One region of the Synechococcus sp. Nb3U1 genome, then DNA from elsewhere that is predicted to be linked to it. Evidence: predicted binding sites of a transcription regulator. Region 1 holds the regulator's gene; each other region holds the start of a gene.

Region 1 (4,210 bases):
GGGCAACTCCGGCGCGAAGAAAGTATTGGGATAGTAGCGGGTAGAAGAAGATTCCAAAATCAGCCAACTGGCCACAATACTGGATTGGCTCTCTTTCAAGGCCCGCAACAGCGGATCCAAATGGGAAATGGCGTTGAGCTCCTGGGTAATCTCAGGGGGAATCTCATCCGCAGCCGAGAAAAAAACAGAAACCGGATCTGCAGCGGCGTTGATCCAGCGTCGGTTGGGGTAGAGGGTAAGGGTTTCTTGGGGGTTGTAATTTTGTTGTCCGTAGAAGGTTTGCTCCTCAAGGTACACAGCCGCCTGCTGAGCGATCAGGCTGGCGGCAGCCCCCACCTGAGCAAAAATGGCGTTGTAATGGGCGGCTTGCTCTTCGGTAATGCGAGTCAGGGCAGCATCCACCTGAGCGCGAATGGTGGCTTCGTTTTCGGAGGCGGCAAATTCCCCCAGCTCCTGAATGCGTTTCGAAGAAATTTGAATTAAGGCCAGCACGGAGGCAGAAGATACCACCGTCACCACCAACGAGATCCGTAGCCCAATCCGGGAGCGTAACCAGCCAAACATTCACCTACCTCCGTAAGCCCAACAATTCCGCCGCTTTGGCCGTCAGCACATCCGGGTCGAAGGGTTTGGTGATGTAGAGATCCGCCCCTACTTCTTGTCCCCGTTGCTTGTCAAATTCCTGTCCTTTGGCTGTGAGCATGACGATAGTGGTGTGCTGAAGCTCGGGATCCTGTTTCACCTGTTGGCAGACATCAAAGCCGTTCAAACGGGGCATCATCACATCCAAAAACACGATCTGGGGCCGCTCTGTACGGATCAACTCCAGCGCTTCCTCTCCATTGGCTGCCAGGATCAACTCCACTCCTTCCGCTTCCAATTCCTCCAAAGTCTGTTCCAGCAGCAGACGAATGTGAGGCTCATCGTCAACAATCAAGATCTTCTCAGACATGGATCGGCAGCAGGGGGAACTGTCCGTCATTGTAGGGATCCCGTTGCGCAGATGGGGTATATCTTGACCAGATGCCAGAATCTTTTAACCTAGGCTTGCCCTTCCTGTTACCCATCTCCAGCCAGAGAAAATCCACTACACTAATGTGAGTTACAGCTTTTTCCAGCGTTATCTGATACAGCAGATTCAGGTCAATCCCTTGCTCCACAAGGTTTTTTGCTTAGCTCAAGAGCCTGCGTGAAGTCAGAAAAGACTGTAATCGTGTGAGCCAAGCTGCATCCCTGTGCTCTGCTGCCCCAAGCTGACCCTTTCCACACCTTATGTCTTCTGTAAACCAGACTCTGCCTATTCAGTGGATTGATGCGGATTCGGGAGAGGTTGTGGAAGAATCTCCTTGGCAGATCAACCCTCATCCAGGCACCTATATTCAGCTGGCAGAGCAGTACTACTTGGTGTTGGAAAAACGCCATTCCTATCAGTTGCGCCAGGGAAAATATAGCCTCTCTGGGATCCGGGCTGTGGTTCGCGCCGTAACCCCACCCACAGAAGACGGGAGCATTCTCGGGGATCCCTCTTGCCAATTCAATGCTCGATCGCCGCTGCTGCGTTGTGCGGTTAATCCCCTAGGGCCTTGTCAGGGATGCGCTCACTACAAGCCAATTTTTTAGGCAAAACGGTGGCCCAATTGCATGGGATCATGTACAGTAATCTTCTTCTTATGGATCGAGATATATTTTTTCTTGCGTAGCTCCCCTAGAAGACGGGTAATCGTCACACGAGTAGAGCCAATTGCTTCCGCGATCGCCTGGTGAGACAGCCTGAGATCGATTGTGACTCCATCCGGGCTGGGCACACCAAAATCACGACACAGGATCAACAAAAAGCTGACCAGACGGGATCCCATATCACGGTGAGCCAGTGTCTCGATCATCATCTCCGTTTGCAGAATGCGCGAAGATAAGCTCTTGAGCAACAGCATAGAAAGCTCAGCATTCTCCCGCAAAGATTTTTCCACCTGTTCGATCGGCAGCGAGAGCAATTCGGCAGGAGTAAAGGCCACCGAGTGATAGAAGCGATCGGAGCGCTGCCCCGTGATAAAGGAGAGCACTCCAAAAATGCTGTTTTCTCGCAGAAGGGCGACGGTGATTTCTTCCCCCATCTCGTAAACCCGCGAGAGTTTAACGGCCCCTTTTGCCAGGAAGTAAACCCGTTCTGCGGGATCCCCTGGGAAAAAGATCGTTTTACCCCGCTCAAACGTTTCGATAACAGGTGGGTATTGATGTCCTCCCAACTGTTTGAAGGCTGTGATCAAAGATTTTTCCGCTACAGCCACCGCCATACTCATCAACCTTTTGAGGTCAGTTTATACCTAAGACCAGCCCAGAGGTCTTGGGTTGGGGTGCAACCGTACTGACCTCAGAAATCATCACGACGGCAGGAAGTCATATTTAGGAATTCATATTAAAGTAAAAGGTTATGCCCGAACATCTTTGTAGCAGGGGTTACATTTTTAGGTTTCGTTCATTCTCTACAGGGGATCCTTTAACCAAAGGCGGGGTTAGGATGAGAGCCATTGCCGTTGGGGCGGCAGGGATCGTGACAGGTTGGAAAGGTCTCATCAATGGTGATCTCGGAGGCAGTTGTTGCCGCACCTCTTCGGCTTAGCCGTCAGCACTTCACGGTGCGGATGCCAGAGCCCGCCAATCATCTGTTCGAGGTGGAGCTGCAACTGCGCGAAGTGGAGCCGGAGGTTCCTTTGCGGCTGCGGATGCCCGTTTGGACGCCGGGATCTTATCTGGTGCGGGAATATGCCCGGCATGTGCAGGAGTTTCGGGCCGAGAATGAGCAGGGGATCCCCTTGCCCTGGCGCAAGATCGACAAAAATACTTGGCAAATTAGGACTCCGTCCCGCTTGCACGAGCAGCCCCCTTCCAACGGCTCCCAAACCGTCTATGTCCGTTATCGGGTCTATGCCTACGAGCTAACGGTACGCACCAATCATCTGGATCTCACCCATGGCTATTTCAACGGGGCGGCCTTGTTTCTGTATGTGCCGGGGCGGGAGCAAGAACCCCATACCCTGACGGTGATCCCACCCAAGCCCGACTGGCGGATCGCCACCAGTTTGCGGCCTTTGTCCTCACTCATGCCCACAACAGGGGATCCCGGCCTCGGCCAGTCGTTTGTGGCGCAGGATTACGACGAGCTAGTCGATAGCCCGGTGGAGGTGGGCCTGCATCGGTTGGCAACATTTGAGGTAGAAGGGATCCCGCATTCTTTTGTGGTTTGGGGAGAGGGGAATCTGGATTTGGCTCGAGCAGTGGCGGATACTCAGCGGATTGTCACCACCACGGCCAACTTCTTCGGGGGGCTGCCCTACGACCGCTACTGGTTCATTGTGCATTTGTCGCCAGAGGGCTTTGGCGGTCTCGAGCACAAGTGCAGCACCACCCTTAACTACTCGCGTCTGGAGTTCCATCAGCCGGAGAAATACCAGCGCTTCTTGTCGTTGGTGGCCCACGAATTTTTCCACACCTGGAATGTGAAACGCTTACGGCCCCTAGCTCTGGAGCGCTTTGATTACAACCAAGAAAATTACCTGGAGTGCCTCTGGTTTTGTGAAGGGGCCACTAGCTACTACGAGAGCGTGATCCTACTGCGGGCGGGCATTCTCACCCCGGCGGCTTTTTTGAAAACCCTCTCTGAGCAGATCGCGCGGCTGCAACGGATCCCTGGCCGTGCCGTGCAGTCCTTGAGCGAATCCAGTTTTGATACCTGGATCAAGCTCTATCGTCCCCACGAAAATACCCTGAACAGCCAGGTGTCCTACTACTTAAAGGGGGCCTTGGTCTGTTGGTTGCTGGATCTGCACATTCGCCAGCTCTCCGGTAACAGAGGATCCCTGGATACGGCTCTGCGGGATCTGTGGCAACGGTTTGGCAAAGTAGACCATGGGTACAGCGAGGGCCAGTTGCGAGAGGCGTTTGAACGAGCGGCGGGAGCAGAGCTGAGCCAGTTCTTTGCAGCCTATGTAGATGGGACGCAGGAGCTTGACTACGACACCTATCTACAGCCCTTTGGCTTGAGCCTGAAGACCTATTTCAGTCACCCGAACCCAAGTCCGTACTTGGGCCTGAACTTTAATGGCGAGGGGAATCGCATCAGTTCGGTGGATATGGGATCCCCAGCGCAGCGGGTGGGGATTTGGGCAGGTGATGAGCTGCTGGCAGTGGAGGGATTTAAGGTGAGCGCTGCCCA
Region 2 (4,210 bases), 170 kb from region 1:
CCCCCCAAGTGGCCAGTAGGGTTTCCAGCGGACGACCGTACAAGAAGCGGATCACCCCCCGTTCTAGTCCCCACCCCACCAAAGCTGTCACCAAAAAAGCCGCGATCAAGGCTGGAAAAATGTAGAACTCCCGCCAGGGATCCCCCAGTTGTCGGAAGCCATTTTGCACCAGAAAGGTGGTGTAGGCCCCCAACATCATCAGCTCCCCATGGGCCATGTTGATTACCCCCATGAGGCCGAAGACAATCGCCAGACCCAAAGCCGCAATCAGCAGCACAGTGCCGATACTGATGCCATTAAACAGACTGTCGAAGAGCAGGGTCATAAGCTGGGGATCCTCATCCGAATGAATCTCAGGAAGCCTTATGGTAAGAAAGCTAAACACCTTCTCAGAACACTAAGGCGGGATCCCCCCTGGCTCCAGACCTGACCAAGGGATCCCGACATCCATCTGCTAAGATTACACCCGATAGCGACCACCCTTGGCCGGATCTGACCAGTCACAGGCGTAGCCCTTGGTTTCCGCCACAAACTGGTTCCAAGGCACCGGATCCACTGCATCCGTAGCCGAGATTACCTCAAACAAGCCGTCGGAACGCACCTCCCCGATCCGCACATACTTGGTCAGGTGGTGGTTGGTGTTCATGGTTACCAATCCTTCTGGGGCATCGAAGGTCTGGCCGTAGGCAGCTTGCCGCACCGCATCGATCTCCACGGTTCCGGCTTTCTCCACCGCTTGCTTCCAGAGGTAAACCATGATGTAAGCGGCTTCCATCGGATCGTTGGTGACGCGGTTTTGGCCGTATTCTGCCCGGAAGGCATCCACAAACTTTTTGTTAGCCGGGGTATCCACCGTCATGAAGTAGTTCCAGGCGGCGTAGTGCCCTTCCAGAAATTCGGGGCCGATGGCCTGCACTTCTTCTTCAGCAATGCTGACGGACATGGAAGGATACCGATCTGGCCCCAGGCCCGCCCCTTGCAACTGGGTGAAGAAGGCCACGTTGCTGTCGCCGTTCAAGCTGTTGTAAATGACTCCACCATTGGGGAGGGCGGCCCGAATCTTGCTGATAATCGGGGTTACTTCCGTGTTGCCCAGGGGGAGGTAGTCTTCTCCCACCACGGTGCCGCCCAGAGCTTCCAGTTGCGCTTTGATGATGGTGTTGGCAGTGCGGGGGAACACATAGTCGGATCCCACGAGGAAGAACTCTTTGCCTTTGTTATTGAGCAGCCATTCTACCGAAGGCTCGATCTGCTGGTTGGGAGCAGCGCCAGTGTAGAAAATGTTTTTAGAGCATTCCTGCCCTTCATACTGCACCGGATACCAAAGCTGATGCTGCTTGGATTCAAACACCGGCAACACGGCTTTCCGGCTGGCGGAAGTCCAGCACCCGAACACCGTGGCCACCTGGTCAGAGTCGATCAACTTAGTCGCTTTTTCGGCAAAGGTGGGCCAATCAGAGGCCCCATCCTCCACAATCGCCTCAATTTGTTTCCCCAGCACCCCGCCGGCGGCGTTGATCTCTTTAATGGCTAGCCGCTCCGCATCTACCACACTAGTTTCCGAAATTGCCATGGTGCCGCTGAGGGAGTGCAGGATCCCGACTTTGATGGTTTCCCCTTGAGCATAGGCAGGTAGAGAACGCTTGACCCAAAGATGCGGCCCTAGAGCTACCCCAGCTCCAGCTAGGGCACCCATTTTGATGAGCTGGCGACGATTAAGAGAATGAGCCATATTTTAGTCTCCGAGATGAAGCGGGTTCAAATTTTCAAGGATTGTCATCGTTCTGGGCAGTTCGGCCTAGTCCTAATTCTGGACATCTGGCAGCGCTACAAGATTTGCCGCCGAGTCAACTCACCCCATAAAGTCGAAAGGCGCAAGGTTCCATACGGCAGGCAACGGAAGTGGCGTTTATCACTATTGGCCGAAGCTCGTATTATCAAACCCATTTAGTCAAGAGCGAATCGTATCTTAGAATACTTTTCTGCCGATACAGATCCAACTATCCCCGGCTCCCTTGCCTCGCGAGTAACACGGGAAGGCTAACCCATCCGTATTTTTATGGATTTAATTATTCCTTAAGAATTCTTAAGAAGTTTCTCGCCAAAAGGGATCCCTCTTCTGGCACTGGAAGGGGAAGCTCTCAGTGCTCTGGAAATCCTAACGGGGCAGGAACATGGTCAATCCAACCGGCACAGGTATAGTTCTGTTAGATAATTCTAGATAATTCCTAGATAATTCTGAATAGCCGGTGAATATAGATTGAATTTGAATGTAGATCTTTAACTTTCTTCAGGGGTTGGGTTGTAAAGCACCACATTCTCTTGCTCATTGGGATCGTTGCGAGCCACCAGTGCGTAGGCTGGCTCATCGGGATCCAAATTGAAGGGTTGGTGGGGCACTCCAGGCGGAATAAAAATAAAATCTCCCGCTTCGTTAATCACCGATTGTCGCAATCCAGGGCCATAACGAGTTTCCACCCGACCTTTGAGCAGATAAATGGCTGTCTCGTAGTCGCGGTGAAAATGGGGTTCTGCCGTACCGCCGGGCGGGATCACCACCCGGTTCATGGAAATGCCCTTGGCACCCGCCGTGGCTTGAGAGATTCCCACAAAGTAGGGCAACTTTTGCAGGGTTAGGGTTTCTGCTGCCGGTCGCACCGTGACAATGCCTGCCCCCTCGGGATCCAAACGGGTTGAGGGATCCTCAGAAACCTCATGAGCAAGAGAAGTCATGGCTGGCCTACCTTTTGTCTCGGGTTATCTCAAGGCATCGAACTGGCTCTGATCCTAGCAATCTCAGCCGGCAATCTCACCCTCATAGGGATCCCCCGACTAGGGACGGATAATTGCCCTCGTCACTGCTAAGTTCAGGAGTGATACTGGGAATAGACGATAGGTTTAGCTCTGTCCGAGCCGATCCTGTATCGAGTGTCGAAATTGGGATCCTTGGCGAATTTGGGCTACAAGCGGAGGTCAAGAGTGGCTGCACAAACAGCACAAACATTGGTGATGGATGCGGTGGAACAGCTGGGCCTACGGGTCACTCTGGGAGATATCGCCTCTAGTACGGGCTTGGCTTTACACGATGCCAAGCAAGAGCTGCTCAATCTAGCCCAAAAGGCAGAAGGGCATTTACAAGTTTCCGACCAGGGGGAGATTGCTTACGTTTTCCCACGGGGGTTTCGCAGCATTCTCAGCCGTAAAGAACAACAGGATCGGGCTGCTGCCCTGCGCCGCAAACTCTGGGGGGGCTTTCTCTACGGGTTACGGGTTTCCTTCGGCATCATGTTGGTGGTGTCGATTGTCTTGATCATCCTGGCGTTGATCGCGCTGCAGATGGCGGCTAGCCGTGGGGAGGGCAACAACAACCGGAATCGCTCTCGGGGCGGGCTGGGTTTTTACTACTTTCCCAATCTTTGGATTGGCAACCCCTTTTGGCGGCCCTACCCCTACTACGGCTACAGGGGCTATTCAGGACAGGCGCGTCCTAGCCAGCAGCCTCAGGAAAAATCGGAGCTGAATTTTCTAGAGGCGGTTTATAGCTTTTTGTTTGGGGATGGGGATCCCAATGCCGATTTGGAAGAAAAACGCTATGCCCTGATTGGCCAAGTGATTCGGGCCAACGGCGGAGTGATTGCAGCGGAGCAGGTGTTGCCCTATCTGGATGTGGAGCCGGGATCCGCTGCGCTGGAATACGAAGACTACATGCTGCCGATTTTGGTCAAGTTTGATGGTCAACCGGAGGTGAGCGACGAGGGGGATATTGTTTATCGTTTCCCTGAGTTGCAGGTGGTGGCGGCAGACCGTCAATCTAACCAGATCCCAGGGGTTTTATCAGAACAACGCTGGGTCTTTAGCCGTGCCACATCAGGCCAACTGACTCTGGCGGGTGGCTTGGGGGTTCTCAATTTCTTCCTGGCAGCCATTCTCTACGGCGCTCGAGGCGAGGTGGCTGCTGCCGCTGGGAGCAACACCTTTCTGGCGTTTATTTATCCGTTGATCGGGTTTCTGTTTCTCTACGGCACTCTCTTTTTGGCAGTGCCCACGATCCGTTGGTTTACCTTGCAGGTCCGCAATCAGCAGGTGGAGCGGCGCAATCGCATCCGGCAGTTGTGGCAGGAGAAGTGGAAGAATCCCACTGAAGCGCTGCAGCGTAAGCTCGATTTTGCCCGTCACTTCAGCCGTCAAGAGGTGGTGCGAGAGTCCGATA
Region 3 (4,210 bases), on a different contig from region 1:
TCGGTAACTTTGCCGGTGGTGATCAAGTAGGGCATGGGGGTGAGGATGTGCGCCCCATCGATGCCACCGGCCCCAGAGCCAAGTACCAAATTATCGCGGGTGGTGCCCCAGGAGGCTTGTTTTTCCACCTCCACATCTTTCATGCCGTACTTTTCAAACAGCCCCTTTTCCTTGGCGATAATGAGGGGAGCTGCATCCGTGAGGGCAATAAACCCTAGCTTGGCACGGGTGGTTTCGGGGGTATCTGCCTGAGCAATCCAGTAGCCACTGCCCAAAGACTGAGACTGGGCCCGTGGGATCCCTGCTGTGACAGCCCCAGCCGTAAGAGCCGCCGCCCCGGCCAAAAATTGCCGACGAGATACCGCAGAAGAAGCGTTGAATATATTGAACATGATGAACTCCGAGATTTTGAATGACGAAGATGAGGACAATGCAGCAGAGGACACACCTAAGACACACCCAAAATGAATAGGGATTGAAGAGGGGTGAACTCTCGGATTCCTACCCGATGGCCACGGGATGAGGAAATGACCCAGCAACGGGGGGATGGAGGCGAAGTTTGGCCCCGAAATGCTCAATCAGCAGCTCCACCAAGACAGGTTTTAGGTCCTCGCAAGGGATCCCTTTGCGCACACATTCGCCCAGCTTGGCGTCTTTACCCACTTCCCCTCCCATATAGATATCCACCGCCTCAACAGGTTTGCCGTCCTTGCGAGCAGTGGTGCCCATCAGGCCAATATCTGCCACCTGCGGCTGACCGCAGGAGTTGGGGCAGCCGGTCCAGTGGATGCGCACGATTCGGGGGAGTTCTAGCTCTTGCTCTAAGACTTCCATCAGGGCCACTGCCTGATTTTTGGTCTCGATCAGGGCAAAGTTACAGAACTGATTGCCCGTACAAGACACCAACCCCCGCTGCAACGGCCCTGGATTGGGAGAGAACTTTTTCAGCAGTGGCTCCTTTAACAAAGAGGCCACGCGAGAATCCGGCACGTTGGGAATCAGCAGGTTCTGCTCCACCGTCAGACGCAATTCCCCGGAGCCATACACCTCCGCCATGCGCGCCAGTTCCATCAGCTCTAGAGCCTGCAGCCGTCCCACCGGAACGTGCAGACCGACAAAGTTCAAGCCCGGCTGCTTCTGGGCATGAACCCCGATCAGATCCCGCTTGTGCCAGAGCACCTCGTCTTTTTCCGCCGCGGTAGGCAAGGTATGGCCGATTTGGCTTTCCAGGGTAGCTCGGAACTTTTCGATCCCCCATTCATCCACCAACCACATCAGCCGTGACTTTTGCCGGTTGGCCCGCAGGCCGTGATCCCGATAGACCAGCAACACCGCCTCACAAATGGCCACCACATCCCGCGGATCCGCCCAAACATTGAGGGAAATAGCCTCCGCGCAGCGACGAGCAGAAAAAAAGCCCCCCACCAGCACGTTGAAGCCCAGCTTGCCATTTTTGAAGGCGGGGATAAAGGCCAGATCATTAATCTCGGCATGAACAGAGTTGTCTCGACAGCCAGCGATGGCGATGTTGAACTTCCGGGGTAGGTTACTGAAGGATTCATTCCCCTCGCCGTTGTTGGTGATCATGTCCTGCACCTTACGGGTAAGGCCACGCACGTCAATCAGCTCATCTGGGTCGATGCCCGCCAGGGGGGATCCCGTGATGTTGCGCACGTTATCCATACCCGACTGCACGCTGGTCAGGCCAACATCCTTCAAATACCCCAAAATCTGAGGCATCTCTTCAATGGGGATGCCCCGCAGTTGAAGGTTCTGCCGGGTGGTGATGTCCGCTACACCATCGACCCCGTAGGGGTGGATGATCGCCCCCAACATGCGCATTTGGCCGCTGGTGAGAATGCCATTGGGCACCCGCAGCCGCAGCATGAACTGACCGGGGGTGCGCTTGCGGGAGAAGATCCCCAACCACTTGAGGCGGTGATCGCGGTCATCTTCGGGAATGTTTTCCCAGCCGAGGCGGGCGAACTGTTCCAATTCAGCCTTAACCGCTAGCCCATCCTTCTCGCTTTTAATGCGTTCAAATTGGTTTGCCATCATCGCTGCCGTGGGGTCACTACACGCCACCTTAGCGATTGCCAATCTTGAACTTTGGTATTCAACACTACGGTTTGTGACAAGTTATGCAGTTTTATCATGCTTGACTTGCGACTTACGCATTTTTCTGGTTCGGACTTGGGGAATGCCTCTTCAAGAGGGAGGGATCCCTTGAGACTGTCCGGGAGACCCCTACTGAAGCAGGCGAGGAGGTATACCCAGTTCTCCGGTGGGAATTGAATCCTGAAGGGGAGAGATTGGATCGCAATCGTACAGAGCGGTGCTGTAACGGTAGGTGCGAGGTGCCCCCCCATTCAAACGGATGCCACTGATCTCAAAGTTGTACTCTCGATTGGGCTGCACAAATCCGACAGAGTAGGTGAGCGTTTCCAGTCCAAAAGCAGGATCTCCGACTCGAATGTTGCTCACGGGAACGGGATCCCCGCTCAGAGCATCGGTGATGCGAACTTGCGCCTGGCTCAGATCCGATGCGCCCCCACGACTGGGCACCGAAAAAGACCAACGGTAAGCGCTAAGAGGCTGGTTGGAAAACCCTTCTAGGCGGTAAAGGTAGCCATCTTTTTCCGGAAAGGCGATGAACTCCGGATCCGACACGGACTCATCGAAGCCGAAGATCCAGTTGGCATTGGCCTGGGTTACTCGTCCAGCGCGGGGATCATAAACAATGGCATAGGCCCCTTGGCGGTACTGGGGATAAAGATTCCAGCGACGGTGCCCTACATCGACGACATTTTCTGCCCCTGGCTCGGCAAAATAGATATCCACCTGCCGGGCCAAGATGCGTCCTGAGTCGGGCCCATTCAGCTCCAAGATCGGGCCGATCGCCAAGTTGCTCAACCGGGATCCCTCTTCTCCAGCAGGGGTAAAACATCGCCAGGAAGGGGGCGGCTCATGGCTGAGGGTTCCGTTGGCCACCTGCATGAGGGCGGCTTGTTGAGAAGCCTGCAAAAACTCATCGTTCAAATCTACCGGCGGTAACAGATGTAAAAGCCGCAAAAAGTTCAGCCGATCCATCATTTTTTGAGCGGCGGCTGGAGTCAGGCGACCGGGGTTACAGGTGGCCACATCCGGTGGCACAGCATAGATCGGCCCAGAAAAGGTGCGGGTCTCCCGATCCAGTTGGCAGAGCAGGCTGGCAATCGGCACTTCCCCAGCAGGAGGAGGCCCCACGGAAAAAGAGAATCCCTCGCCTCCCCCACAGGCAACCAGTAGACAGAGGCAGAGGATCCCCAAGAACAGGTGCTTCCCAAGTCTGGGCAGCCAGTGCAAGACCATGCAAAAACCAATGGGAACTATTCGCTAGCGGGGGTGGGGGTGATGCTCGGGGGGCTAACGGTGCTGCTGCCACCGCCTTCGTCACAGGCGGGCAAAAGCCCCAGGCAAACGAACAGTGCCAGGGCGACCAGTAGCTGACGAGTCACGTTGGGTTGTAATAGAGCCATCACAACAAACCTCCTAAACTCTACCGGGTTTGCCCCTGTTCTATCACTCGCCTAAGCGGGTTATAGAAGGGTAGCCAAGCTCAATTGCCAGGGCAAGTCAAGGAATATCCATCAATTCTCGACGGAACAACTAGTCCTAGACCCTAAACTGATTCCCTAACTCTACAGATAGGGCATCGACGGATCCTTGCAACTCTCCTTGCGCTTGAGCGAAAGATTGCTTCTTTCAAGGCACCTCTTTACTAGGAAGACCAGGAAGACTAGGAAGAACCGCTGTAGGTGACCTGGACGACCGAGGATCCCTGGTAAAGGCGGGTGGGGGGTGGAAACCCGCAGGCGCTGCCATCTTTGTGGATCACCTCATCTTCCCAGGGCAGGCGGTAGACCTCCTTCACCAAATCCTGCATGTAGGTGTAGGGGCAATCCTGAGCTCCCCCTTTAACGGCCACGTAGCCACGATGGCCAAATTGATAGATGTTGTTTTCTACCCCCCAATGAATGCGAGCTTCCCGCACTAAATCCGGGCGCACTTCGGCAGTAATGATCTCATCGGGACGATGGGATCCCATCACCAAAGGGGTGCCATCAAAATTGCAGATCATCCCTTCTCCCATCGAGTCGAAGGTGCCATCGGATCCACACATACACACCGAAGCGGTCACCATCAAATTGCAAAAGGCATTGGCCTGATT

The links. Region 1 encodes NtcA, which controls nitrogen genes in cyanobacteria. Its sites were predicted from a motif close to GTANCNNNNGNTAC; they were not measured.
Region 2: the regulator NtcA is predicted to act here: its motif matches at 1,965-1,978, upstream of urtA (urea ABC transporter substrate-binding protein).
Region 3: the regulator NtcA is predicted to act here: its motif matches at 2,113-2,126, upstream of L1047_RS11675 (ferredoxin--nitrite reductase).

Annotation. Positions count from the first base shown of each region.
Region 1 covers NZ_JAKFYQ010000001.1:568,217-572,426, reverse strand. Annotated here, with positions in the region: gene L1047_RS02670 (response regulator) at 1-564, opposite strand, end outside; gene L1047_RS02665 (response regulator transcription factor) at 569-952, opposite strand; gene L1047_RS02660 (DUF6464 family protein) at 1,333-1,620, shown strand; gene ntcA (global nitrogen regulator NtcA) at 1,617-2,291, opposite strand; gene L1047_RS02650 (M61 family metallopeptidase) at 2,574-4,210, shown strand, end outside.
Region 2 covers NZ_JAKFYQ010000001.1:396,320-400,529, forward strand. Annotated here, with positions in the region: gene L1047_RS01810 (ABC transporter permease) at 1-325, opposite strand, end outside; gene urtA (urea ABC transporter substrate-binding protein) at 461-1,732, opposite strand; gene L1047_RS01820 (cupin domain-containing protein) at 2,281-2,733, opposite strand; gene L1047_RS01825 (hypothetical protein) at 2,980-4,210, shown strand, end outside.
Region 3 covers NZ_JAKFYQ010000002.1:253,818-258,027, reverse strand. Annotated here, with positions in the region: gene L1047_RS11680 (CmpA/NrtA family ABC transporter substrate-binding protein) at 1-392, opposite strand, end outside; gene L1047_RS11675 (ferredoxin--nitrite reductase) at 502-2,055, opposite strand; gene L1047_RS11670 (CAP domain-containing protein) at 2,248-3,246, opposite strand; gene L1047_RS11665 (hypothetical protein) at 3,369-3,518, opposite strand; gene L1047_RS11660 (formamidase) at 3,779-4,210, opposite strand, start outside.